Linked DNA regions of Ruegeria pomeroyi DSS-3. The protein of the gene in region 1 binds, or shares a complex with, the protein of each later gene. Links are inferred from orthologs where the notes say so. Each region holds a gene or a part of one and is shown in the gene's direction. Other genes may lie near its edges. The genes, in order: accB and accD.

Evidence for each region.
Region 2: the proteins of accB (region 1) and accD are in contact, whole or in part, in a solved structure (PDB 8UXZ), measured with the Escherichia coli proteins. The link is inferred for Ruegeria pomeroyi DSS-3 from one-to-one orthologs.

Annotation. Positions count from the first base shown.
Region 1 is NC_003911.12:1,058,410-1,070,290, reverse strand. Bases 7,581-10,351 are described here. They hold accB (acetyl-CoA carboxylase biotin carboxyl carrier protein), read left to right. Parts: upstream 7,581-8,604; coding sequence 8,605-9,099; downstream 9,100-10,351. Other genes in these bases: accC (acetyl-CoA carboxylase biotin carboxylase subunit), read left to right, coding at 9,110-10,351; SPO_RS05095 (LuxR C-terminal-related transcriptional regulator), read left to right, coding at 7,921-8,457; SPO_RS05100 (acetyl-CoA acetyltransferase), read right to left, coding at 7,581-7,830. Outside these bases: SPO_RS05135 (branched-chain amino acid ABC transporter permease), read left to right, coding at 1-507; SPO_RS05130 (branched-chain amino acid ABC transporter permease), read left to right, coding at 511-1,713; SPO_RS05125 (ABC transporter ATP-binding protein), read left to right, coding at 1,726-2,481; SPO_RS05120 (ABC transporter ATP-binding protein), read left to right, coding at 2,551-3,306; SPO_RS05115 (glycosyltransferase family 2 protein), read left to right, coding at 3,497-4,363; SPO_RS05110 (3-hydroxybutyrate dehydrogenase), read right to left, coding at 4,365-5,168; SPO_RS05105 (class I adenylate-forming enzyme family protein), read right to left, coding at 5,165-6,673; more of SPO_RS05100, read right to left, coding at 6,670-7,580; more of accC, read left to right, coding at 10,352-10,459; aat (leucyl/phenylalanyl-tRNA--protein transferase), read left to right, coding at 10,511-11,143; SPO_RS05075 (DUF2155 domain-containing protein), read right to left, coding at 11,107-11,457; outer membrane lipid asymmetry maintenance protein MlaD, read right to left, coding at 11,463-11,881. UniProt on the Escherichia coli protein: This protein is a component of the acetyl coenzyme A carboxylase complex; first, biotin carboxylase catalyzes the carboxylation of the carrier protein and then the transcarboxylase transfers the carboxyl group to form malonyl-CoA.
Region 2 is NC_003911.12:4,023,510-4,035,490, forward strand. What follows is about bases 9,111-11,981. They hold accD (acetyl-CoA carboxylase, carboxyltransferase subunit beta), read left to right. Parts: upstream 9,111-10,009; coding sequence 10,010-10,954; downstream 10,955-11,981. Other genes in these bases: SPO_RS19365 (CPBP family intramembrane glutamic endopeptidase), read left to right, coding at 9,111-9,951; SPO_RS19375 (bifunctional folylpolyglutamate synthase/dihydrofolate synthase), read left to right, coding at 10,951-11,981. In the rest of the region: SPO_RS19330 (c-type cytochrome), read left to right, coding at 1-383; gpmI (2,3-bisphosphoglycerate-independent phosphoglycerate mutase), read left to right, coding at 469-1,986; SPO_RS19340 (murein hydrolase activator EnvC family protein), read left to right, coding at 1,983-3,119; SPO_RS19345 (S41 family peptidase), read left to right, coding at 3,126-4,457; SPO_RS19350 (hypothetical protein), read right to left, coding at 4,551-4,928; SPO_RS19355 (DUF6478 family protein), read right to left, coding at 4,940-5,701; SPO_RS19360 (ABC transporter transmembrane domain-containing protein), read left to right, coding at 5,952-9,068; more of SPO_RS19365, read left to right, coding at 9,061-9,110.

The DNA of each region.
Region 1 (11,881 bases):
CTGGGCTTTGATCCGAACGCGATCATCTATCCGATCTGGCGCCTGGTCTATTTCGCCTTTGCGGCGGTGATCATCGGCGGTGTCTTCGCCTTCCTGCAATTCACCACCTTCGGCATGGTGGTGCGCGCGGGCATGGCCGATCGCGAGACCGTGGGCCTGTTGGGCATCAACATCGACAAGCGGTTTACCATCATGTTCGGCATCGCCGCCGGTGTCGCCGGTCTGGCGGGTGTCATGTACGGGCCGCTCAACCCGCCCAACTATCACATGGGGATGGATTTCCTGGTGCTCAGCTTCGTCGTCGTCGTGGTCGGCGGCATGGGCAGCCTGCCGGGCGCGGTCGCGGCCGGGTTCCTGCTGGGTGTGCTGGAAAGTTTTGCCTCGACCACCTGGGCCACCACCACCATCCCGGGCATCAACCAGATCATCATCTATCTGGTCGCAATCATCATTCTGCTGACCCGTCCTCGGGGCCTGTTGGGCCGCAAGGGCGTGATGGAGGACTAACCCATGCTGGGACTGGACAAGAAAGACACCTCGCTTCTGATCATCGTGGCGATCCTCACCCTGCTGGCGCCGTTCATCCTGAACCCCTTCCCGACCGGAAGCGCCATGGCGCAGTTCAACGCAGGCTATCCCGACCTGATGCAGCGGTTCGTGATCTTCGGCATCTTCGCCATCGGCTTCAACATCCTGTTCGGCCTGACCGGCTATCTCAGCTTCGGTCACGCGGCCTTCCTTGGCGTCGGCTCCTATTCGGCCGTGTGGATGTTCAAGCTGCTCAGCTACAACGTGATCCCGGCCATCGCATTGAGCGTTGTCGTGGCCGCGCTATTCGCGCTTCTGATCGGCTATGTCAGCCTGCGCCGCTCGGGCATCTACTTCTCGATCCTGACGCTGGCCTTTGCGCAGATGAGCTTTGCGCTGGCCTATTCGGTGCTGTCGAACCCCAAGTTCAATCTGACCAACGGGGAAACCGGGCTTCAGGTCTATGCCGATGATCCGCAGATCTTCCACCGTGACGGCCTGCCCGACATGCCGCATCTGTTCGGCCTGTCGATGCGCTCGACCTACAAGCTCGACCTCGGCGCCTGGAGCTTTGACTTCAACGCGGGCTACTATCTGTGCGCGGTGATCATGATGGTCATGTTCTACCTGGCCATCCGCATCTTCCGCTCGCCATTCGGCATGATGCTGCGGGCGGTGAAGTCGAACCAGCAGCGCATGAACTATACCGGTCTCAATCCGCGTCCCTATACGCTGGCGGCCTTTGTGATCTCGGGCATGTATGCCGGCCTGGCCGGTGGCCTGATGGCGGCGATGGACCCGCTGGCCGGCGCCGAGCGGATGCAGTGGACCGCAAGCGGTGAGGTGGTGCTGATGACCATCCTGGGCGGTGCAGGTACCCTGATCGGGCCGGTTCTGGGCGCGGGTTTCATCAAGTATTTCGAGAATATCTTCTCGAAGATCAACGATACCATCCTGCACCAGTGGTTCAGCTTCCTGCCCGACGGGATCGAGGACTTCATGGTCTTTATCGTGCACCCGTTCATCGGCAAGGGCTGGCACCTGACGCTGGGCATCCTGTTCATGCTGGTGGTGATCTTCCTGCCCGGTGGCCTTGTGGAAGGCGGCCAGAGGCTGGGCAACTGGCTGCGCAACCGGGGCAAGCGGACCAGTGAGGCCAAGACCAAGCACGAGCCTGCGGAATAAGGAGCCGGGATCATGGGAATTCTCGAAGTCAAGAACGTGGGCAAGCGGTTCGGTGGCCTTCAGGCGCTGTCCGATGTCAACCTGAGCGTGGCCGAAAACACCGTTCACGCGATCATCGGGCCAAATGGCGCGGGCAAGTCCACCCTGCTCAACTGCCTGGTCGGCAAGCTGATCCCGGACAGTGGCAGCGTCATGTTCGACGGTCAGTCGGTGCTGGGCCGCGCGCCTTACGAGATCAATCAGATGGGCATCAGCCGCGTGTTCCAGACGCCCGAGATCTTTGGCGATCTGACGGTGCTGGAAAACATGATGATCCCCTGTTTCGCCCGCCGCGACGGGGCGTTCGAACTGAACGCCCTGCCCTCGGTCGGCAGTCAGAAGGATGTCGTGGAACAGGCCATGCACATGCTGGAAGAGATGCGGATGGCCGACAAGCGCCACATGCACGCGGCCTCGATGTCGCGCGGTGACAAGCGGCGGCTGGAAATCGGCATGTGCCTGAGCCAGCAGCCCCGCCTGCTGCTTTTGGACGAGCCCACCGCGGGCATGGCGCGGGCCGATACCAACAACACCATCGACCTGCTCAAGCAGATCAAAGAGGAACGCGACATCACCATCGCGATCATCGAACATGACATGCATGTGGTGTTCAGCCTGGCCGAGCGGATCACCGTTCTGGCCCAGGGCACGCCCCTGGTCGAGGACACGCCGGAAAACATCAAGGGTCATCCGAAGGTGCGCGAAGCCTATCTGGGCGAAAGTGCGTAAGGGAGTGCGTCACTCATCCCGAAAAGTGGGAACCGGTTTTTGGATAAGATGAGTGAGAAAGGATAAACGATGAACGTAAAACCCGATTTCTCCAAGAACGCCAACCAGGCCACCACGGCGCCCGCCTTTCTGTCGGTCTGGGACATGCACGCCTATTACGGCGAGAGCTACATCGTGCAGGGCGTGAACTTCAACGTGCACGAGGGCGAGATACTCGCCCTGCTGGGGCGCAACGGGGCGGGCAAGACCTCGACCCTGCGCTCGATCGCGCGCACCGGCTCGCCGCTGGTGACCCATGGCGAGATCTGGCTGGACCATCAGCCGCTGCACAACATGGCCAGCTACGAGGCCGCGCAGGCCGGGCTGGGCCTGGTGCCCGAGGATCGCCGCATCATCCCCGGCCTGACGGTCGAGGAGAACCTGCAACTGGCCCAGATCGCGCCGCCGGTCGGCTGGTCGCTGGAGCGGCTGTATGACCTGTTCCCGCGCCTGGGTGAGCGGCGCAAGCAGGAGGGTGTCACGCTTTCGGGCGGCGAACAGCAGATGCTGGCCATCGCCCGCGCGCTGGCCCGCGACATCAAGGTATTGCTGCTGGACGAACCCTATGAGGGGCTGGCGCCGGTCATCGTGGACGAGATCGAAAAGACCCTTATCCACATCAAGGAACAGGGCATGACCACGATCATCGTCGAACAGAACGCGGTGCGGGCGCTTGAACTGGCCGACCGCGCGGTGATCCTGGACACCGGCACCATCGTTTTCGACGGCAGCGCCGCCGAGGTGCTGGGCAATGCCGAATTGCGCGCCGAATATCTGGCGATCTGACATCACACTCCCCGTCGCGCAGGGCAATCAGCCCCTGCCGATACCTTGAGACCGGCCCTGAAGGGCCGGTTCTTTTTTGCGCGCGACCGTTTTCCGGCACGGAAAACGGCCAGGAAAAGATCTTTTCCTGGCCGGAAATTTCCAATTTCCGGCTCTTGTCCGACAGGCCCGGCCCTGCCTAAATGAGCGCATGAAAATCTGTGCGATCACCATGGTTTACCGCGATCACTGGGCGCTTGGCCAATGGTACCGCCATTTCGCGCGCCAGCTGGGGGCCGAACATCTCTATGTGGTGGCTCATGGCGCCGACCCCGAGATTGCCCGCATCTGCCCCGGCGCCAGCATCCTGACCATCCCGCGCGCGGATCTCAGCCGCTTCGACACCCGCCGGGGCGACATGCTCAACGCCTTTCAGAACGGGTTGAACCAGATCTATGATTGGGTGATCCGCACCGACGCGGATGAGCTGATCTGCCTCGACCCCGCGCGTTTCGACAGTTTTGCCGATTTCTTCGCCCGCCAGCGCCGCAGCGCCGTCTTTGCGCTGGGACTGAATCTGGGCGAACGGGCCGAGGACGCCACGCTGCAAGGAGATGAACCGGTCCTGAACCATCGCCAGAGCGCGGTCTTCACCGGCAACTATTCCAAGGCCTGGGCCGTGCGCAACAGGATCGGCCTCAAGTCGCACGGGGTGCAGCTGCGCCCGGCGCGGGTCGAGGGGTTTCCCTTCGTCATGCCGCGCGGCGCCTATCTTGTGCATCTGAAATACGCCAACAGCGCCGCGCTGGCGCGCTCGGCCGACCACCGGCGCGAGGTGGCCGAACAGCCGGGTCTGGGCAATCCCGGTCAGGCCTGGCTGAACCCCGGCACCGACAGCCGCCGCTTCTTCAAACAATTCGAGGCGCTGCCTGAACTGCCTTGGGAGGAGGCCGAACCGCGCGCCTATGCCGATATCTCGACCGAACCGGTGCGCGAACCCGGCCCCGGCGTGGTGCGCGCACGCCGCGACACGCCGCGCCTCCGCACCCGCCTGCCCGACTGGTTCAGCGCGCTCTGACCTATTGCGCGGTCCAGCCGCCATCCACCGGGATCGCAGCCCCGGTCACGTTATGGGCGGTAGGGGCGCAAAGCCACAGCGCCAGCGCCCCGATCTCTGCCGGGTCCGAGGCCCGGCGCGAGGGCTGTTTCTCGGCCATCAGATCGGCCATCGCCGCCACCCTGTCGACCCCCAGTGCCGCCATCCGCGCTGCGATCTGCGGCTCGAGAATGGCGGTTTCGGTCCAACCCGGACAGATGCAATTCACGGTCACGCCGCCCCGGCCCCGATCACCAAGCGCTGCATATTCAAGTGCCGCCACCTTGCTGAGCCCGATCAGCCCGTGCTTGGCCGCCACATAGGGCGCCTTCTCGACTGAGCCCACCAACCCGTGCACCGAGGCGATATTGATCACCCGACCATAGCCGCGCTCGGCCATGGCGGGCATGGCCGCCTGCATGGTGTAGAAGGCGGCGCTGAGGTTGATAGACAGGATCGTCTCCCAGTTCTCGCCCGCCATCTGGGACAGCGGCGCGGTGCGCTGGATACCGGCATTGTTGACCAGGATATCGGCGCCACCCCAATGGGCCACCTCGCGCATCAGCATGGCGATCTGGCCAGGGTCGCGCAGGTCGCCGGCAAAGAACCGCGCCTCGGACGCGCCCGCCGCGCGCATCGCGGCACAGGCCGCCTCGGCCTCACCCGCATCCGCCAGCCCGTGCACCGCGATGCGGGCACCGCCCCCCGCCAGCACCTTGGCAATCGCCAGCCCGATCCCCTGGACCGAGCCGGTCACCAGCGCCGTCTTTCCACTCAGATCGGTCATCCCTCACCCTCCAGAATCCGGCGCAGTTCGGTCTTGAGAACCTTGCCGTAATTGTTCTTGGGCAGCTCCGGCAGCCAGCGATAATGTTTGGGCCGCTTGAACCGCGCGATGTTGCGGGTGCAGAGCGCGTCAAGCTCTGCCGCCGTGGCCTCGCCCACCACAAAGGCCACCACCTCCTCGCCCCAGTCGGGATGCGGGCGGCCCACCACCGAGGCCTCGCGCACCAGCGGATGGGTCAGCAACACCTCTTCGACCTCGCGGGGATAGATATTGGAGCCGCCCGAGATGATCAGATCCTTGGAGCGGTCCTGAAGCGTCAGATAACCCTCCGCATCCAGAAACCCCATATCGCCGGTCATCAGCCATCCGTCGCGCAAGGCCCTGGCGCTTGCCTGCGGGTTGCGCCAATATCCCGGCATCACCACGTCCCCGCGCACCATCACCTCGCCGGTCTGGCCCGGCGGCAGCGGCGCACCATCCCCATCGCCGATGCGCAACTCAACCGGGGATTGCGCGCGCCCGACACTGGCCAGCCGCTCCTGCCAGCGCGGATGGCTGCGGTCGGTCACGTCATGGCGCGACAGGGCGGTGATGCCCATCGGACATTCACCCTGACCATAGATCTGCACGAAGATCGGCCCGAAGTGCTCGACCGCCTCGACGATGTCTGCCAGATACATCGGCCCGCCCGCATAGACGACGGTGCGCAGCCCCTCGCCGGTTTCTCCGCTAGCGCGGGCCTGGTCGGTCATCCGCTTGACCATGGTGGGCGCGGCAAACATCTGGACCCGGGTGAAATGGCGCGCCAGACCGAAGATCTCACCCGGCTCGAACCCGCCCGAGGCCGGGCAGACATGGCGCGCCCCGCGCAGCACATGCACCATGTTGTACAGCCCGGCGCCATGGCTCATCGGGGCGGCATAAAGCACCGTATCCTCGGGTGTGACCGGATCCACATCCACCGGATAAGCCAGTGAGACCGCCATCAGCATCCGGTGGGTGATCATCACCCCCTTGGGCCTGCCCGTGGTGCCCGAGGTGTAAAAGAGCCAGGCCAGATCACCCGGATCGCATTGCGCCGGTGCCGCGACCGGATCGGCGGCAAGGATCGCGGCCAGCCCGGCCGTACCCGTCTCGACAATGCGGCCCGGCGCCTGCGCCGCGTGCAGCGCCGCGGCGAGATCGGGTGCAGCAAAGGTGATCGTGGTTTCGGAGTCGGCAAGGATGAACGCCGCCTCGCGCCCGTGCAGCTTGGCATTGATCGGCACTGCGGCAGCCCCGGCATACCAGATGCCGTATTGCAGGATCAGGTAATCGGGGCTGTTGCCCATGAACAGCGCAACCCGGTCGCCCGGCGCCACGCCCTGACTGCCGAGCCATCCCGCCACCCGCGCGGCGCGGTCGTGAAACGCCGCATAATCGGCCACCAGATCGCGCCCGAGAAACAGCGCCGGGCGCTCGCCACCCGCCTGCGCCTGCCGCGCCAGCCAGAGGCCGATGTTCATGCCTTGACCGGTTCCAGGATCGAGGCGTAATTGGCAACCCCCGATCCCCCCATGTTGAAGACCAGCCCCAGTTCGGCGCCCGGATGCTGCATCGCATCCGCCTGTCCCAGCACCTGGCGCGCGATGAGCGCATGCATGGATACACCTGTGGCGCCGACCGGATGCCCCTTGGCCTTGAGCCCGCCGGACAGGTTCACCGGCAGGCGCCCGCCTTCATGGACGACACCGCCCTCCAGCAGATCGGCGGCATGGCCATGGGCCGCCAGCCCCATCGCCTCGTAGATCAACAGCTCGGCAATGGTGAAACAGTCATGCACCTCGGCCACGTCGATATCGCTGACGGTAACCCCGGCCCGGTCATAGGCCCGGTGGATGGCCCGGCGCGGCCCCTCGAAGGCCAGCAGATCGCGCTGCGACATCGGCATAATATCGTTCACTTGCGCCACGCCACGCAGCCGCGCGGCCTTGGTCACGTCACCCAGCATGTCGTCGGCCACCAGCACCAGCGCCGCCGCCCCGTCCGAGACCAGCGAACAGTCGGTCTTTTTCAGCGGCGCGGCGATGATCGGGTTGCGATCGGACACCTCGGCACAGAACGCCTCGTCCAACGGTTTCTGCAACTGCGCCAGCGGGTTGTTGACCGAATTGCCGTGGTTCTTGGCGGCAATCCGGGCCAGCGCCCGGCTGTGATCGCCGTAACGCTCGAAATAGGCCTGCGCAAACTGCGCAAAGACACCCGGAAAGGACAGGCCCGCCTCTTCCTTTTGATACGCCGCATGGCCCAGGGCGGCGGCCACTTCGGCGGTGGGCAGATGCGTCATCTTTTCCACCCCGATCACCAGCGCCACCCGCGCCTCGCCCGACAGGATCGCCTGACGCGCGGCAAACACCGCCGCCGAACCCGAGGCACAGGCGTTTTCCAGCCGGGTCGCGGGTTTGAAGCGCAGGGCGGGGTCGATGCTCATCGCCAGCGACGCGGGGAACCCATCGCCAACCAGCCCGGCGTTGAAATGCCCGACCCAGATACCATCGACCGCCTCGGCGCCCAGCCCGGCATCAGCCAATGCATCGCGCCCGGCGGCGGTGATCATGTCCTCGACCGACATGTCTGTCAGCTTGCCGAACTTGGTATGCCCCCAGCCCGCGATGGAAACCATGGTTCATCCTCCCCAAATGATTTGTGGCAAATCCTGCCAAGACGCAGCTTTCGCTTCAATTCCGTAGAAATACCCGTCACCATACACAGCATGAGCGATCCCGGCTTCGAATATGCGCCTATCGGTCTGGTAGAGCTGGAAAACCGCGTCATCCGGCGGTGCAACCTGCATTTTGCCAGCATGTTCGGCGGGCAGGAAAGCGAGTATCGCGACATGCCGCTGCTCAGGCTGTATCCCAGTCACGAGGATTTCGAGCGCATCGGCAAGCGTGGCCTGCAGGTTATGCGCGAAACCGGCTATTACACCGACGAACGCATCATGCGCCGCCGCGACGGCGATCTGTTCTGGTGCCGGGCGCGGGGCAAGTCGCTGACGCCCGACGACCCGTTCCGCCACGGGATCTGGAGCTTTGCCGACATCTCGGAAGAGCGCCGGGTGGTCGAGCTGACCCCGCGCGAACGCGAGGTGGCGCTGCTGACCTGCCGGGGCCTCTCGGCCAAGGAGGTGGGCGTCGAACTGGGGCTCAGCTATCGCACCATCGAGGCGCATCGCGCCCGGTTGCTGCAAAAATTCGGCGCCCGCAAACTGCCGGAACTGGTGGCAAAACTGTCCGGGATGCCGCTTTGATCGCATTTTCCTCGCAATCGAGCGGCGCAAACCCCATGTTTCCCGGTGACAGGGCGCTTTTCATGGCCCGACGCTTGGCCTATAACGCCGCGTAATTCACGAGCCCGACCACCACAAACGGGCCAAGGGGAACCGTCGAGGACACTCATGACAGACAGCAGACACGAAGCGGATGTGGCATTCATCAAGGCGCTGGCCGAATTGCTGCGGGAAAACGATCTGACCGAAGTGCAGGTCAAGCGTGAATATGGCGAGGAAGACAGCCTGAACGTGCGCGTCAGCCGCGTGTCGCCCGTTGCCGCCGCACCGGTACAGGTTGCCGTGCCCGCCGCGCCCGTGGCCGCCGCACCGGTCGCGCCCGCAGCGCCCACCGCCGCACCGGCCAGCGCCGAGGACCCCGCCGCCCATCCGGGCGCCGTCCCCTCGCCCATGGTTGGCACCGTCTATCTGCAGCCCGAACCGGGCGCGCCCTCTTTCGTCAGCGTCGGCGCCAGCGTTGCCGAGGGCGACACGCTGCTGATCGTCGAGGCGATGAAGACCATGAACCACATCCACGCACCGCGCGCGGGCACCGTCAAACGCATCCTGGTGGGAGACGGCGACGCCGTGGAATTCGGCACCCCGCTGGTCATCATCGAATAAGGGCGCAATCATGTTCGACAAGATCCTGATTGCGAACCGAGGCGAGATCGCCCTGCGTGTGATCCGCGCCGCGCGCGAGATGGGGATCGCCACGGTTGCCGTGCACTCCACCGCCGACAGCGACGCGATGCATGTGCGCATGGCAGACGAATCGGTCTGTATCGGCCCCCCGCCCGGCAACCAGAGCTATCTTTCGGTGCCCGCCATAATCTCGGCCTGCGAGATCACCGGTGCTCAGGCGATCCATCCCGGCTATGGCTTTCTGTCCGAAAACGCCGGTTTCGTGCAGATAGTCGAAGACCACGGCATCACCTTCATCGGCCCTTCGGCCGAGCATATCCGCATCATGGGCGACAAGATCACCGCCAAGGACACCGCCAAGGAACTGGGTATCCCCGTGGTCCCCGGCTCGGATGGTGGTGTGGCAGATGTGGCCGAGGCGCGCCGGGTCGGCGAGCACATCGGCTATCCGGTGATCATCAAGGCCACCGCCGGTGGTGGCGGTCGCGGCATGAAGGTCGCCCGCAATGCCAAGGAGATGGAGCACGCCTTTTCCACCGCGCGCTCCGAGGCCAAGGCCGCCTTTGGCAATGACGAGGTCTATATCGAGAAATACCTGACCACGCCGCGCCATATCGAGATCCAGGTGTTTGGCGACGGCAAGGGCAACGCGGTGCATCTGGGCGAACGTGACTGCTCGCTGCAACGCCGTCACCAGAAAGTGTTCGAAGAGGCCCCCGGCCCCTGCATCACCCCCGAGGAACGCGCGCGGATCGGCAAGATCTGTGCCGATGCGGTGGCCCGGATCAACTATATCGGCGCCGGTACCGTGGAATTCCTCTACGAGAATGGTGAGTTCTACTTCATCGAGATGAACACCCGCCTGCAGGTGGAGCATCCGGTGACCGAGGGCATCTTTGGCGTCGATCTGGTGCGCGAGCAGATCCGGGTTGCCGCTGGCCTGCCGATGTCCTTTACCCAGGACGATCTGCAGATCAACGGCCACGCGATCGAGGTGCGGATCAACGCCGAGAAACTGCCGAATTTCTCGCCCTGCCCCGGCAAGATCACCGCCTATCACGCGCCCGGCGGTCTGGGTGTGCGGATGGATTCTGCGCTTTATACCGGCTATTCGATCCCGCCCTATTACGACAGCCTGATCGCCAAGTTGATCGTGCAGGGCCGCGACCGCCCCGAGGCGCTGGCGCGTCTGCAACGGGCGCTGAGCGAGCTGATCGTGGACGGCATCGACACCACGGTGCCGCTGTTTCACGCGCTGCTGCAAGAGCCTGACGTCCAGAGCGGTACCTATAACATCCACTGGCTGGAGCGCTGGCTTGCGGAGAATCTGGCCGACTGACCATGTGGGCCGGGTCCCTGATCCGGCCCCTCTCCGCGCGGCGAGCACGATATGAGCCTGCCGCCCGAAATCCTGCTGCATGGCTATTCCATCGGCATCTTTCCGATGGCCGAACATCGCAACGACCCGGACGTGTTCTGGGTCGATCCGATCCGGCGCGGCGTCTTTCCCCTGAACGGGTTTCACCTGTCACGCAGCCTGGCCCGGCGCATGCGGCGGGGCGGCTACCAGGTCAGCATCGACCGTGATTTCGCAGGCGTTCTGGATGGTTGCGCCGACCGGGCCGAGACCTGGATCAACCCCGAGATCCGCGCCAGCTATCTGGCGCTGCACCACCTGGGCCATGCCCATTCGCTGGAAGTCTGGCAGGCCGGGCAGCTGATCGGCGGCGTCTATGGCGTGGTGCTGGGCGCGGCCTTTTTTGGGGAAAGCATGTTCTCGCGCCGCACCGATGCGTCAAAGATCGCGCTGGCGCATCTGGTCGACCGGCTGCGCCAGACCGGGTTCGCCCTGTTTGACACCCAGTTCCTGACTGCGCATCTGGCCTCGCTGGGCGCGGTGGAAATCCCCCGCGCCGAATACCGGCGCCAGCTGGAGCGCGCGCTGAACGGGGCGGCGGATTTCGCGGCCGTGATCGAGCAGAGCCCTCAGGGCGTCATACAGCGGATCACCCAGACGTCATAGCGCGAATGGTCAAGCGCGCTCAGCGCCGGGGACGAGGCGATCATCCACCCGTCAAAGATCGCCTGGCGCTGGCCGCGTTCCCAGATGGTGAGATAGGCAAAGGCGTCGCCGGTGGGGTTCTCGACCGGATAGCGGCAATCGCCCAGCGCCACATCCAGCCCGTAAATCTCGGCCGTGCCGCCGGTTGCGACCCTGAAATCCTCGGTCTGGCCGCTGACCTTGTCGAGCCCGCGCAACATCGCCCCGGTGCCCGAGGTCACCGCATCCCCCGCCACAAGCGGCGCTGGCAACAGCGCCAGCAGGACCGCCACCAGACGGATCACTCGCCGCTCCCGTCGCCTGCCACGAACTTGACCAGCAGCGAGATCAGGCTGACCGCGCCCTGGGTGTCGTCGATCACGTCGCCCGGTTCGAAGTAGAAGGCCGAACCGCCCGGCATGATTTCAAGGAAATTGCCGCCCAGCAGCCCCTCGGACGAGATCACCGCCGCGCTGTCGTCGGGAATCTGGATCCCCTCGCTGACGGTGAACCGGGTGTCGGCGCGATAGCTTTCGGGGTTCAGATCGACCCCGGTGACGGTGCCGATCTTGACCCCGGCCAACCGCACATCGGTGCCCACCGTCACCCCTTCGAGCGAGCGGAACGAGGCCGCCAGCTCATAGCCGCCGGTGCCGCGCGACAGGCCGGTGGCCTGGCTGGCATAGATGCCAAAGGTCAGCGCCGCGGCCAGAACCGCCC
Region 2 (11,981 bases), 3.0 Mb from region 1 along the record:
CCGATGAACCGGTGGTGCGGGACGAGGCGGTGCTGGCGCGTCAGGCCACCATGCGTCAGGCCAAGGCCGCGCTGGGGGTGTTGATGGACATGATCGCCCAGCGCCGCCGCTTTGACCGGGCGACCGCACGCGCGGCACAGGCGCAGCTGGTGGACGTGCTCGACACGCTGCCCGAAATGTTCGGAGATCCCTATATGGATCGTCACAGCCGGGCCCGCAGCCTGATCTGGCAGGACTGGGGCCAGTTCTCGGCCGCCGCCGATGCTGCCGCGCGCGCCGCGCGCGATGTGAGGCCGAACCGCCTGCCCACGCTGCGCCGCAGCCTGCCGGATCTGATGGCCACCTGCCTGGCCTGCCACCGCCGCTTTCGCCGTGAACGCTAACGGCCTTGCTGCGCTGAAAAAGACGGTTCACCCCCCGCCGGGCACAGGATAGAAGGCAGCCAAAGCAATTTGCCGGAGTCCGAATATGAACGCCCCCAAACCCGTCGTCCTGTGTATTCTCGATGGCTGGGGCCTGTCCGACGACAAGACGGCAAACGCACCCTATCTGGCAAAGACCCCGACATTCGACGCGATCATGACCAAGGGGCCGCACGCCCGGCTGATCACGCACGGGCCCGACGTTGGTTTGCCCAGCGGCCAGATGGGCAATTCCGAAGTGGGGCACACCAATATCGGCGCGGGCCGGGTTGTCGCCATGGACCTTGGCCAGATCGACCTGGCGATCGAGGATGGGTCGTTCTTTGACAATGCTGCGCTGCGGGACTTCATCGCCAGGACCAGGGCCGCTGGCGGCACCGCGCATCTGATGGGACTGGTCTCGGATGGCGGCGTGCATGGTCATCTCAATCATATCATCGCCGCCGCGCAGGCGATCACAAATGCCGGTGTGCCGGTGGTCATGCATGCCATCACAGACGGGCGCGACGTCGCCCCGAAATCGGCCTATGGCTTCATGGCCGAGTTGGAGGACCGCCTGCCCAAGGGCGCCCGCATCGTCACCGTCACCGGGCGCTATTTCGCGCTGGACCGCGACAATCGCTGGGAACGCGTGCAAGAGGCCTATGACGCCATGGTCAGGGGCGAGGGGCGACGGGTCAGCACTGCCCATTCGGCCATCGACTATGCCTATAACCAGTCCGAGAGCGACGAGTTCATCACTGCCTCGGTCCTGACCGGCTATGATGGCATGCGCGATGGCGACAGCCTGTTCTGCCTCAACTTCCGCGCCGACCGCGCGCGCGAGATCCTGCGCGCCATCGGCGAGCCGGGCTTTGCCGATTTCGACACCGGTGCCCGCCCCGCCCTGTCGGCGCTGCTGGGCATGGTCGAATATTCGGACGCTCACAATGCCTATATGACCACCGTCTTTCCCAAGCGTGACATCGTCAACACGCTGGGCGCCTGGGTCGCCCGGCACGGGTTGCGCCAGTTCCGCCTGGCCGAGACCGAGAAATACCCGCATGTCACCTTCTTCCTCAATGGCGGCAAGGAAGAGGCAGAGCCGGGCGAAGACCGCTTCATGCCGAAATCGCCCAAGGTGGCGACCTATGACATGCAGCCCGAGATGAGTGCGCCCGAGGTGACCGACAAATTCGTCGAGGCAATCGGCGCGGGTTATGACCTGATCGTTACCAATTACGCCAACCCCGACATGGTCGGCCATACCGGCGACCTGAAGGCCGCCATCAAGGCCTGCGAGGCGGTGGATCAGGGTCTGTCCCGGGTCATCGCCGCGCTGGAACAGGCCGGCGGCGCCATGATCGTCACCGCCGATCACGGCAATTGCGAGATGATGATCGACCCCGAAACCGGCGGCCCCCATACCGCACACACGCTGAACCCGGTGCCGGTTGCGCTGGTCGGTGGCCCGGCGGGCGTGACCCTGCGCGACGGGCGGCTCAGTGATCTGGCCCCCACCGTGCTGGCGCTGATGGGCCTGCCGAAACCGCCCGAAATGACCGGAGAGAGCCTGATCACATGATCCGCCACGCCGCGCTTTTCCTGGCTCTGACACTCTGGTCCGGCACGGCCCGGGCCGAAAGCGACCCTGCCGAGGCAGCGCAGGCGGCGGCGCGGATGCTCGAAGAGGCCTCGGTCGCGCTGAGCGAGGCGGAAAGCGCGCGTGACCGGGTACGCGCGCTGACCGGCACCGTGCAGGCCTACGAGGCAGGGCTGGCCGCCATGCGCGACGGGCTGCGCCGTGCCTCGGTCCGCGAAGGGCAGCTGGCCACCGAACTGCGCGCCCGCGAGGGTGAGGTGGCGCAGCTTCTCGGCGTGCTTCAGACCATCGAAACCGCACCGCCGCCGGTGCTGATGCTGCACCCGTCCGGCCCGCTGGGCGCGGCTCGTTCGGCCATGACACTGGCCGAGATGACACCCGCGTTGCAGGCTCGCGCCAATGCGTTGGGGCGCGATCTGAACGAGGTGCGGACCCTGCGTACCCTGCAACAGAACGCTGCCCGCACCCTGCAAGAAGGGTTGACCGGCATCCAGCAGGCACGGGCCGAGCTGAGCCAGGCCATCGCCAACCGAACCGATCTGCCGCGCCGGTTCACCGAGGACCCGGTGCGCACCGCCATCCTGGTTTCATCGACCGAGACGCTGCAAGGGTTCGCCAGCGGCCTGTCCGAGATCGCCGAGGGCGAGATCGCCGCCTCGTCGGCGGATATCTCGGACCTGAAGGGCAGTCTGCCCCTGCCGGTGCAGGGGGTGTTGCTGCGCCGCTCGGGCCAGGCGGATGCCGCCGGCATCGCGCGGTCTGGCATCATCGTGGCGACCCGGCCGCGGGCGCTGGTGGCCTCGCCTACCGCCGCGACCATCCGCTATCGGGGTCCGTTGCTCGATCTGGGCAATGTGGTGATCCTGGAACCGCAGCCCGATCTGCTGATCGTGCTGTCCGGCCTGCAAGAGGTCTATGGCGCCGCGGGCGAAGTGATTCCGGCGGGCACGCCTGTTGGCCTTATGGGCGGCGCAGCGCAGGAAATCGGCGCGATTCTGTCAACAAGCGGTGATGGCTCTGGTACAGAGCGGTCAGAAACGCTCTATATAGAGGTCAGAGAGGGCGACAGCCCGGTGGACCCGGAAACGTGGTTCCAAACCGACAAGGATGGATAGACGAGCATGAAGAAAGTCGTTTTGGCCGGGCTGGCCGGGACCCTGGCAGGGATCATCGCCACAACCCAGATCGCCGGACCGCTGGTTGCGCAAGAGGCAAAGGCAAATTCCAACGTCTACGAACAGCTCGACCTGTTCGGCGATATTTTCGAGCGCATCCGAGCGCAATATGTCGAAGAGGTCGACGCGGGCGAACTGATCGAGGCAGCCATCGACGGCATGCTCACCTCGCTGGACCCGCATTCCAGCTATCTCTCCCCCGATGACGCGGCGCAGATGCGGGTGCAGACCCGGGGCGAATTCGGCGGGCTGGGGATCGAGGTCACCCAGGAAGAGGGCTTCGTCAAGGTGGTCTCGCCCATCGACGGCACCCCAGCCGACGAGGCCGGGATCGAGGCAGGCGATTTCATTACCCATGTCGATGGCGAAAGCGTTCTGGGCCTGACCCTGGACAAGGCGGTCGACCTGATGCGCGGCCCGGTGGGCAGCGAGATCGTGATCACCGTGGTACGCGAAGGCGAGGACGAGCCGTTTGACGTGTCGATCATCCGCGACACCATCAAGCTGACCGCCGTGCGCGCCCGGACCGAAGGCACCAGCGTGGTGCTGCGCGTGACCACCTTCAACGACCAGACCTATTCCAACCTCGAAGACGGGCTGGCCAAACAGGTCGAGGCCGCCGGCGGTATCGACAAGATCAACGGCTTTGTGCTGGACCTGCGCAACAATCCCGGCGGCTTGCTGACCCAGGCAATCAAGGTCTCGGACGCGTTCCTGGACAGCGGCGAGATCGTGTCGACACGCGGCCGCAACCCCGAGGACGGCGAGCGGTTCAACGCAACGCTGGGCGACCTGGCCCAGGGCAAGCCGGTCGTGGTGCTGATCAATGGCGGCTCGGCCTCGGCCTCGGAAATCGTCGCCGGCGCCCTGCAGGATCACCGCCGCGCCATCGTGGTGGGCACCAAGAGCTTCGGCAAAGGATCGGTTCAGACGGTGATGCCGCTGCGCGGTGACGGTGCCATGCGCCTGACCACCGCGCGTTACTACACGCCCTCGGGCCGCTCGATCCAGGCGCTGGGTGTCAGCCCCGATATCGTGGTCGAACAGCCGCGCCGCCGCCCCGAAGCCGAGGAAGAGCGGGTCACGCCGCGTTCGCGCTCCGAGGCCGATCTGCGCGGACGCCTGAACAATGACAGCCTGAGCGAGGACGAGATCCGCCAGATCGAGGAAGACCGCGCCAAGGCCGAGGCCACCGCCGAACTGCGGCAAGAGGATTACCAGCTGGCCTATGCCATCGACATCCTCAAGGGCCTGTCCGCCTTCGCACCGGCCGACTGACACGACCGGACAAAGAAACTTGGCCGCATCGCCACCCGGCGGTGCGGCCATTTGCTGTCAGGCGCGCACCAAACGCGCAGCCGAGTTTCGGATTCAGCTTGTTTCCAGGCAATGCCGGCGAAAGGCGCGTTTCAGCATGTCCAGTTCGGCGCGCAGCAATTCCACCTCGGCCCGCAGATCGTCGGGAACGGATTCGCCCGCGATCAGGGTAAAATCACCCAGCTTGGTCTCGGTCTCGCCATCGACGATCAGAAAGGTCTGCACCCCGTCTGCAATGGCATAATCCGGCACCGGGATGGTCAGGGTCCAGAAGCTGCTGTCGGTGCCTTCCACCAGCTCCACATCCGGCACCGGCTGATCCAGATGGGTGACCCGGATATCGGGCCGTTTGCCGGTTGTGGGCGCGCCGGTCAGCCGCCCTTCCCATGCGCCGTTGCGCAGCCGGATCTTGGTCAGGGTCAGGTCGCTCATTCTGTCACCTCTCACAGGGCCGCGCGCCGATGGCGGCAGAATGTCAGGTCGCGCAGAATGACCTGGTTCATCTCGGGCGCTTCAAAGATCAGATCCAGCCAGATTTTCTCGATCCGTTTCTCGTTCAGTCGCGAATAGGCCAGATCGAATTCCACCATCACATCCTGTTCATGCAGCGGCAACTCGCGCACGATCTGTTCGGTATTGGGACCGTGGCGGATGTTGAGACGGGCAAAGATCTCCAGCGGCTTCTCGCTTTCGATGATGGTATCGACCCGCAGCAGATGGGCACGGGTCATCCCCTCGGCCGCGGTCTCGGGCAGGTCGATCACCAGCGACAGGAACGAGCCGTCGAACTTGAACACATCCATGCGCAACCCATAGGGCGCCAGGTCGGCCTCACGCAGGTTGCGCAGCTGGCGCAGCGTCAGCTCGGAGAACTCGCAGTCGTGAAACAGCGTCACTTCGCCGCCCAGGGTCGACCGGGTCGGAACCGAGGACAGGCCCGGCGAGGCCAGTGGCCCGCGCCACAATTCGGGCCGCCACGACCAGTCGGTTCCATGCGGCTTTGGAAAGAAGGACGAGCCGATGAGTGGCAGCGCCAACCGTCCGTCGGCCACGTTGATCAGCCGGTCCAGATGGGTGCGCAGATCGCGCGCCCGGTTGCGTTGCCCCCGCAGCTCGGACAGGGGTGTCGACAGCGCATTGCGGGCGGCCCGGCGCCAGCGCCGCATCTCTCGCAAATGAAACAATCTGTCCAGAACCCTGCCCATTCCCGTCCGCCGCTATTGGTGTCGCGCTGTTTTCTCTGTTTAACGAAAGGATGTTAACTAAATAAACCCAATAACTCGATCCCTTGGCAAAAATTCTCGCTCTGGAAACAATCACCCCCTTGCCGCGACGGTCTGCCCGGTGGGCGCAACCTTGTAATCGGAACGCTCTATACTTACCGTTCAGAGAGCGGCGAGGGTCGCGCAGCCGGCAGCGACGCCGGTCAGGATCAGCTGCGGCGAGAGGTGGGTGATGGAGCCCAGTCTGTTTTCCTTCATCTGGAAACATTCCAAACGCCAGCAGATCGTGCTGCTGGCGCTGACGGTGATCTCGTTTCCCTTTCTCTATGCGACGCTGGAGCTGCCCAAGCAGATCATCAACGACGCCATCGGCGCCCAGACAGATCGAATCGATCTGTGGGGGCTTGAGCTAAGCCAGATCGAATATCTGTTCGCGCTCTGCCTTGCCTTCCTGGCCATGGTGATCGCCAGCGGGCTGATGAAGATGAAGATCAACACCATGAAAGGGGTGTTGAGCGAACGTATGCTGCGTCGGCTGCGCTTTCAGCTGATTGCCCGGATGATGCGGTTTCCGCGCAGCTATTACTCGACCACCAGCCAGGGAGAGTTGGTGTCGATGATCACCTCCGAGGCCGAGCCGATGGGCGGGCTGATGGGGGATGCGGTGGCGCAACCGGTGTTCCAGGCCGGACAGATGCTGACCATCGTCACCTTCCTGTTCATGCAGAATGTCTGGTTCGGGCTGGCCTCGGTGGCGCTGATCCCGCTTCAGGCCTGGCTGATCCCGCGCCTGCAAAGGCAGATCAACCTGCTGAACAAGGCGCGTATCCAGCAGGTGCGCCACCTGAGCTCGGAAATCGGTGAAAGCGCCGCTGGCATCGCCGATCTGCGTACCAATGGCGGCTGGCGCTATCGGCTGGCGCAGATCACCGACCGGCTGGGGCGGCTCTACGATATCCGGTTCCGGATCTATCAGAAGAAATTCTTCATGAAGTTCCTGAACAACCTGATCTCGCAGATGACCCCGTTCCTGTTCTATTCGGTGGGCGGTTATCTGGCGATCAAGGGCCAGATCACGGTGGGGGCGCTGGTGGCGGCGCTGGCCGCCTACAAGGATCTGTCCAGCCCGTGGAAAGAGCTGCTGACCTATTACAACCAGGTGCAGGACATGTCGCTGCGCTGGCAGGTGGTCACCGAGCGCTTTGCCCCGCAAGGCATGATCCCGGCCGAGCTGTTCGAAGGCGAGCCCAAAGAGATCCCGCGCCTGACCGGAGCCATCGAGCTGCGCGACGTCACCGTGCGCGACCAGGACGGCAATACGATCCTTGAAGATATCGACCTGACGATCCCGCCCGGCGCCCGGGTGGCGATACAATCGGACCGGCCCGCCGAGCGGGCGGCCCTGGCCCAGCTTTTGACCCGCGAGATCGTGCCCAGCCGGGGCGAAGTGGTGATCTCGGGGTATCCGCTGTCCACGCTGCATCAGGCGGTGATCGCGGCCCGGATCGGCTATGCCCATTCACGCCCCTATCTGTTTGACGGGACGCTGGGCGACAACCTGCTGATGCCGCTGCGCACCCGGCCTCAATCAGACTCGCTGGCACCAACCCGGCCCGGCCGCCGTCAGATCGAGGCGGTCGAGGCCGGCAACAGCGGCGACACGCTGGATGCGGACTGGATCGACCCGGGTCTGGCCGGGCTGAGCGATGGCGACCAGATCCGCGACTGGTGGTTCCAGCTGGTCGAGGCGATGGGTCTGGACGAATTCATGTTCCGCCGCACCCTGCGCAGCCGGATCGACTCGCGCCTGCATGAAAGCCTTGCCGCCGAGATCGTCGCCCAGCGCGACACCGTCGCCCGCCGCCTGAACCAGCGGGGGTTGGCCGAGATGGTGCACCGGTTCCACCCCGACCGCTTCAACCCGGCGGTGCCGCTGGGGGGGAACCTGCTCTTTGCTGCCCCGGTGCGCGAGATCTCGCAAGAGCAGCTGGTCGGCGATGGCCGCTTCATCCAGATGCTGCGGAACGAGGGTCTGGCGGACGAGGCCATGAGCATTGCCCTGGGCGTGGTGGCGACCCTACGACAGACCTTTGGCCGCGATGGCACCCAGCACCCGCTGTTCCGGCGCATCGGGATGGAGGACGCGGTCTATCTGCGCCTGCTCGACATCGCCGACCGACAGGCCGCCGGAGGCACCGAGGCACTGTCTGACGAGGAACGCGCCCAGTTGATGACGGTGCCGTTCCTGCTGACCGCCGAACAGATCGGCCCGACCTTTCCCGAAGAATACAAGGACAAGATCCTCGCCATCCGCCGCGACCGCGCCAGCCGTCTGCGCACGCTGGTGGGCAGCGATTTCGTCGCCGTCGATCCGCAGGTCTATATTCCCCGGCTGACGGTTCTGGAAAACGCGCTGTTCGGGCGGGTGTCGATCGTGGCCGGCGCCCAGGCCGAAGCGATCGAGGATACCGTCGCCGAGGTGCTGGCCGAGGCCGGGCTGCGCCGCCGCATTGCCGCGATCATCTACGACCTGCCCGCAGGTCTCGGCGGCGCCAACCTGCCCACCGTGTTCCAGGAGCGCGCCGCCTTCTCCCGCGCCAGCATCAAGCGCCCCGATATCCTGATCCTCGACAATGCGCTGGCCAGCCACGATTCCGAAAGCCGCCTGCGCACACGGCAGCGTCTGCGCGAATTGCTGCCGCGCGCGATCATGATCTTCATGGAGGACCGGTTCGCCAATCCCGAGGCCTATGACCTGTTCATCGAGATCAAGCAGGGCCGCATCGACGGGGTGACCCGGGCCCAGCCCGATCTTGCCGCCGGCGCGGCGGCGGATCTGGATCGCAAGCTGAAGATCATCGCCTCGACGCCGCTGTTTACGCGGCTCGACGCGCGCAACCAGCGCCTGCTGGCCTTTTCGGCGCAATGGTATCGGGCATCGGCGGGTCAGGTCATCTTCTCCAGCGGGCAGACCGCCGATGCGGCCTATCTGTGCCTGTCGGGACGGGCGGCGCTGCGCTGGCCCGAAGATGCGCCGGGCGAACGGCCCATCACCCTGGTCGAACCGGGGCGGCTGATCGGCGATCTGTCGATCATCACCCGCCAGCCACGGCCGATGGACCTGGTCGCCGAGACCGATAGCCGGTTCCTGCGTATCGGCGCTGAAGAGTTTCGCGCCGTCATCGAACATGATGCCGGTGTCTCGCTGCATCTGCTGCAAACGGTAGCCGGGCATCTGGTCGAAGCTGGCGACATCCTGCGCGCGGCGCGGATCAACATCACCGATTTCACCGATCAATCGCTGCGTCCGGTGCCGCGGCCCGAAAACACAAAGGCCCGTGATGCCTGACCGCCCGGCCTATACCCCACATGAACAGCTGGTCGCGCCCGGCCGCGCCCGGCCCGAGCTGTGGCGGCTGATCGCCGGGCTGATCGCCATCGGGGTCATCGTGATGGCCGCGAACATGGTGCTTTACGGGGCGGTCAACACACTCGCCAGCCCGGAATGGGCGGCCGGTTTCACCAGTGGCACCACGCCCGACGGGCTGCTGGTGCTACTGGGCAGTTTCGGCTTTGTCATTGTGGGTGTCGGGGTCGCCGCGTGCCTGTTCCAGCACCGCGCACCGCTTGGCATCCTTGGCCCGCCCCGGCTGGCGCTGCGGCAATTCTGGCAAGTGTTCCGCCTGCTGCTGGTGCTGGGCGTGCTGCTGTTGATCCTGCCGCCCTATGACATGGGCGCGCCGCTGAAAGAGAACCTGCCGCCGGGGCGCTGGCTGCTGTTGCTGCCGCTGTCGATCCTGGCGCTGCTGATCCAGACCGGTGCCGAAGAGATCCTGTTTCGCGGCTATGTCCAGCAGGCGCTTGCGGCGCGCTTTCGCTCGGCGCTGATCTGGATGGTGCTGCCCTCGGTCCTGTTTGCCCTGGGCCATTACCTGCCGCAAGAGGCCGGAGGTAACGCGCTGCCCATCGCGCTCTGGTCCGGGGTGTTCGGCATCCTGATGGCCGATATAACCGCGCGCGCCGGCACGCTGGGCCCGGCCATTGCGCTGCATCTGTTCAACAACATGATCGCGCTGCTGATCGTTTCGCTGCCCGACAGCCTGTCGGGCCTGTCTCTGTATCTGCTGCCCTATTCGATGGCCGATACCGAACATCTGCGCGCCTGGCTGGCGGTCGACTTTGCCACCATGTTCGTGACCTGGCTGCTGGCCCGGCTTGCTTTGCGACGTTGATTGCATTTCCGCGCACATCACCTTATTTGACGCGGGTGCAGCATCACCGGGAGTCCACATGAACTGGATCACGAATTACGTCCGGCCACGGATCAACTCGATCTTTTCGCGGCGCGAAGTGCCCGAGAACCTCTGGCAGAAATGCGACGAGTGCGGGACGATGCTGTTCCATCGGGAACTGGCGGATAACCTGAATGTCTGCACCCAATGCGGCCATCACATGCAGATCACGCCGCGCGCCCGGTTCCAGGCCCTGTTTGACGGCGGCATCTTTACCGAGGTCGAGGTGCCCGAGCCGGTCGCCGACCCGCTGCATTTCCGGGATCAGAAGAAATATCCCGAACGGATGAAGGCGGCCCAAAAGGGCACCGGCGAGAAAGAGGCGATGCTGGTTGCAAGCGGCGAGATCGGGCGCACGCCGATCGTGGCCGCGGCGCAGGATTTCTCGTTCATGGGCGGGTCCATGGGCATGTATGTTGGCAACGCGATCATCGCGGCGGCGCAAAAGGCGGTTGATCTGAAACGCCCGCTGATCCTGTTCTCGGCCGCTGGCGGCGCGCGCATGCAGGAAGGCATCCTGAGCCTGATGCAGATGCCGCGCACAACCGTGGCGGTGCAGATGCTGAAAGAGGCGGGCCTGCCCTATATCGTGGTGCTGACCCATCCGACCACCGGCGGGGTGACCGCGTCTTATGCGATGCTGGGCGATGTGCATATCGCCGAACCCAATGCGCTGATCTGTTTTGCCGGACCGCGCGTGATCGAACAGACCATCCGCGAAACACTGCCCGAAGGGTTCCAGCGCGCCGAATACCTGCTGGATCACGGCATGCTGGACCGGGTGATCAAACGCACCGACCTGCGCGAAGAACTTATCACCCTCACCCGTATGCTGCTGAACCTGCCGCCCGCGGTTCGCGGCGACCTGCCCCCGCCCGAGGCTGCGACGCCCGAGACGGCAAAGGAACAGACCGCCCCCTCCGAGGCACCAGCCAAATCATGACCAACCCCGGTTCCGACGTCATCCTCCAGCGGATGCTGGCGCTGCACCCCAAGATCATCGACCTGACGCTGGACCGGGTCTGGCGCCTGCTGGCTGCGCTCGACAATCCGCAGGACCGCCTGCCGCCGGTCATCCATATCGCCGGCACCAATGGCAAGGGCTCGACCCAGGCGATGATCCGCGCCGGTATCGAGGGCGCGGGGCTGAGCGCGCATGCCTATACCTCGCCGCATCTGGCACGGTTTCACGAACGCATCCGGGTGGCCGGAGAGCTGATTTCGGAACCCGACCTGGTGGCGGTTCTGGACGAATGTTATGCCGCCAATGGCGGCGAGACGATCACCTATTTCGAGATCACCACCTGTGCCGCGTTGCTGGCCTTTGCCCGCACGCCCGCCGATTACACCCTGCTCGAGGTCGGCCTTGGCGGCCGTCTCGACGCGACCAATGTGATCGCGCGCCCGGCACTGTCGATCATCACCCCGATCTCGATGGATCACGAACAGTTCCTTGGTGACACGCTTGCCAAGATCGCCGGCGAAAAGGCCGGGATCATCAAGCGCGACGTGCCGGTGGTGAGCGGCCCCCAGCCCGATGAGGTGCTGGAGGTGATCGAGGCCACCGCCGCGCGGCTTGGCGCGCCCCTGCTTGCCCATGGCCAGCACTGGCATGTGCGCCAGGAGCGCGACCGCCTGATCTTCGAGGACGAGACGGGCCTGTGCGACCTGCCCCTGCCCAACCTGCTGGGTGCTCATCAGATCGAGAATGCCGGTGCGGCGCTGGCCGCGCTGCGCCATCTGAACCTGGGTGAGGCCGCCTGCGAGGCCGCCGTCACCCGCGCCCATTGGCCCGCCCGGATGCAGCGGCTGAAGACCGGCCCGCTGGTGCAATCCGCACCCATAGCCGAGCTCTGGCTTGACGGCGGTCACAACCCCGCCGCCGGTGTGGCGCTGGCCACTTTGCTGGCCAGCCGCCCTGGACGCCCGACCCACCTGATCTGCGGCATGCTCAATACCAAGGACGTGAC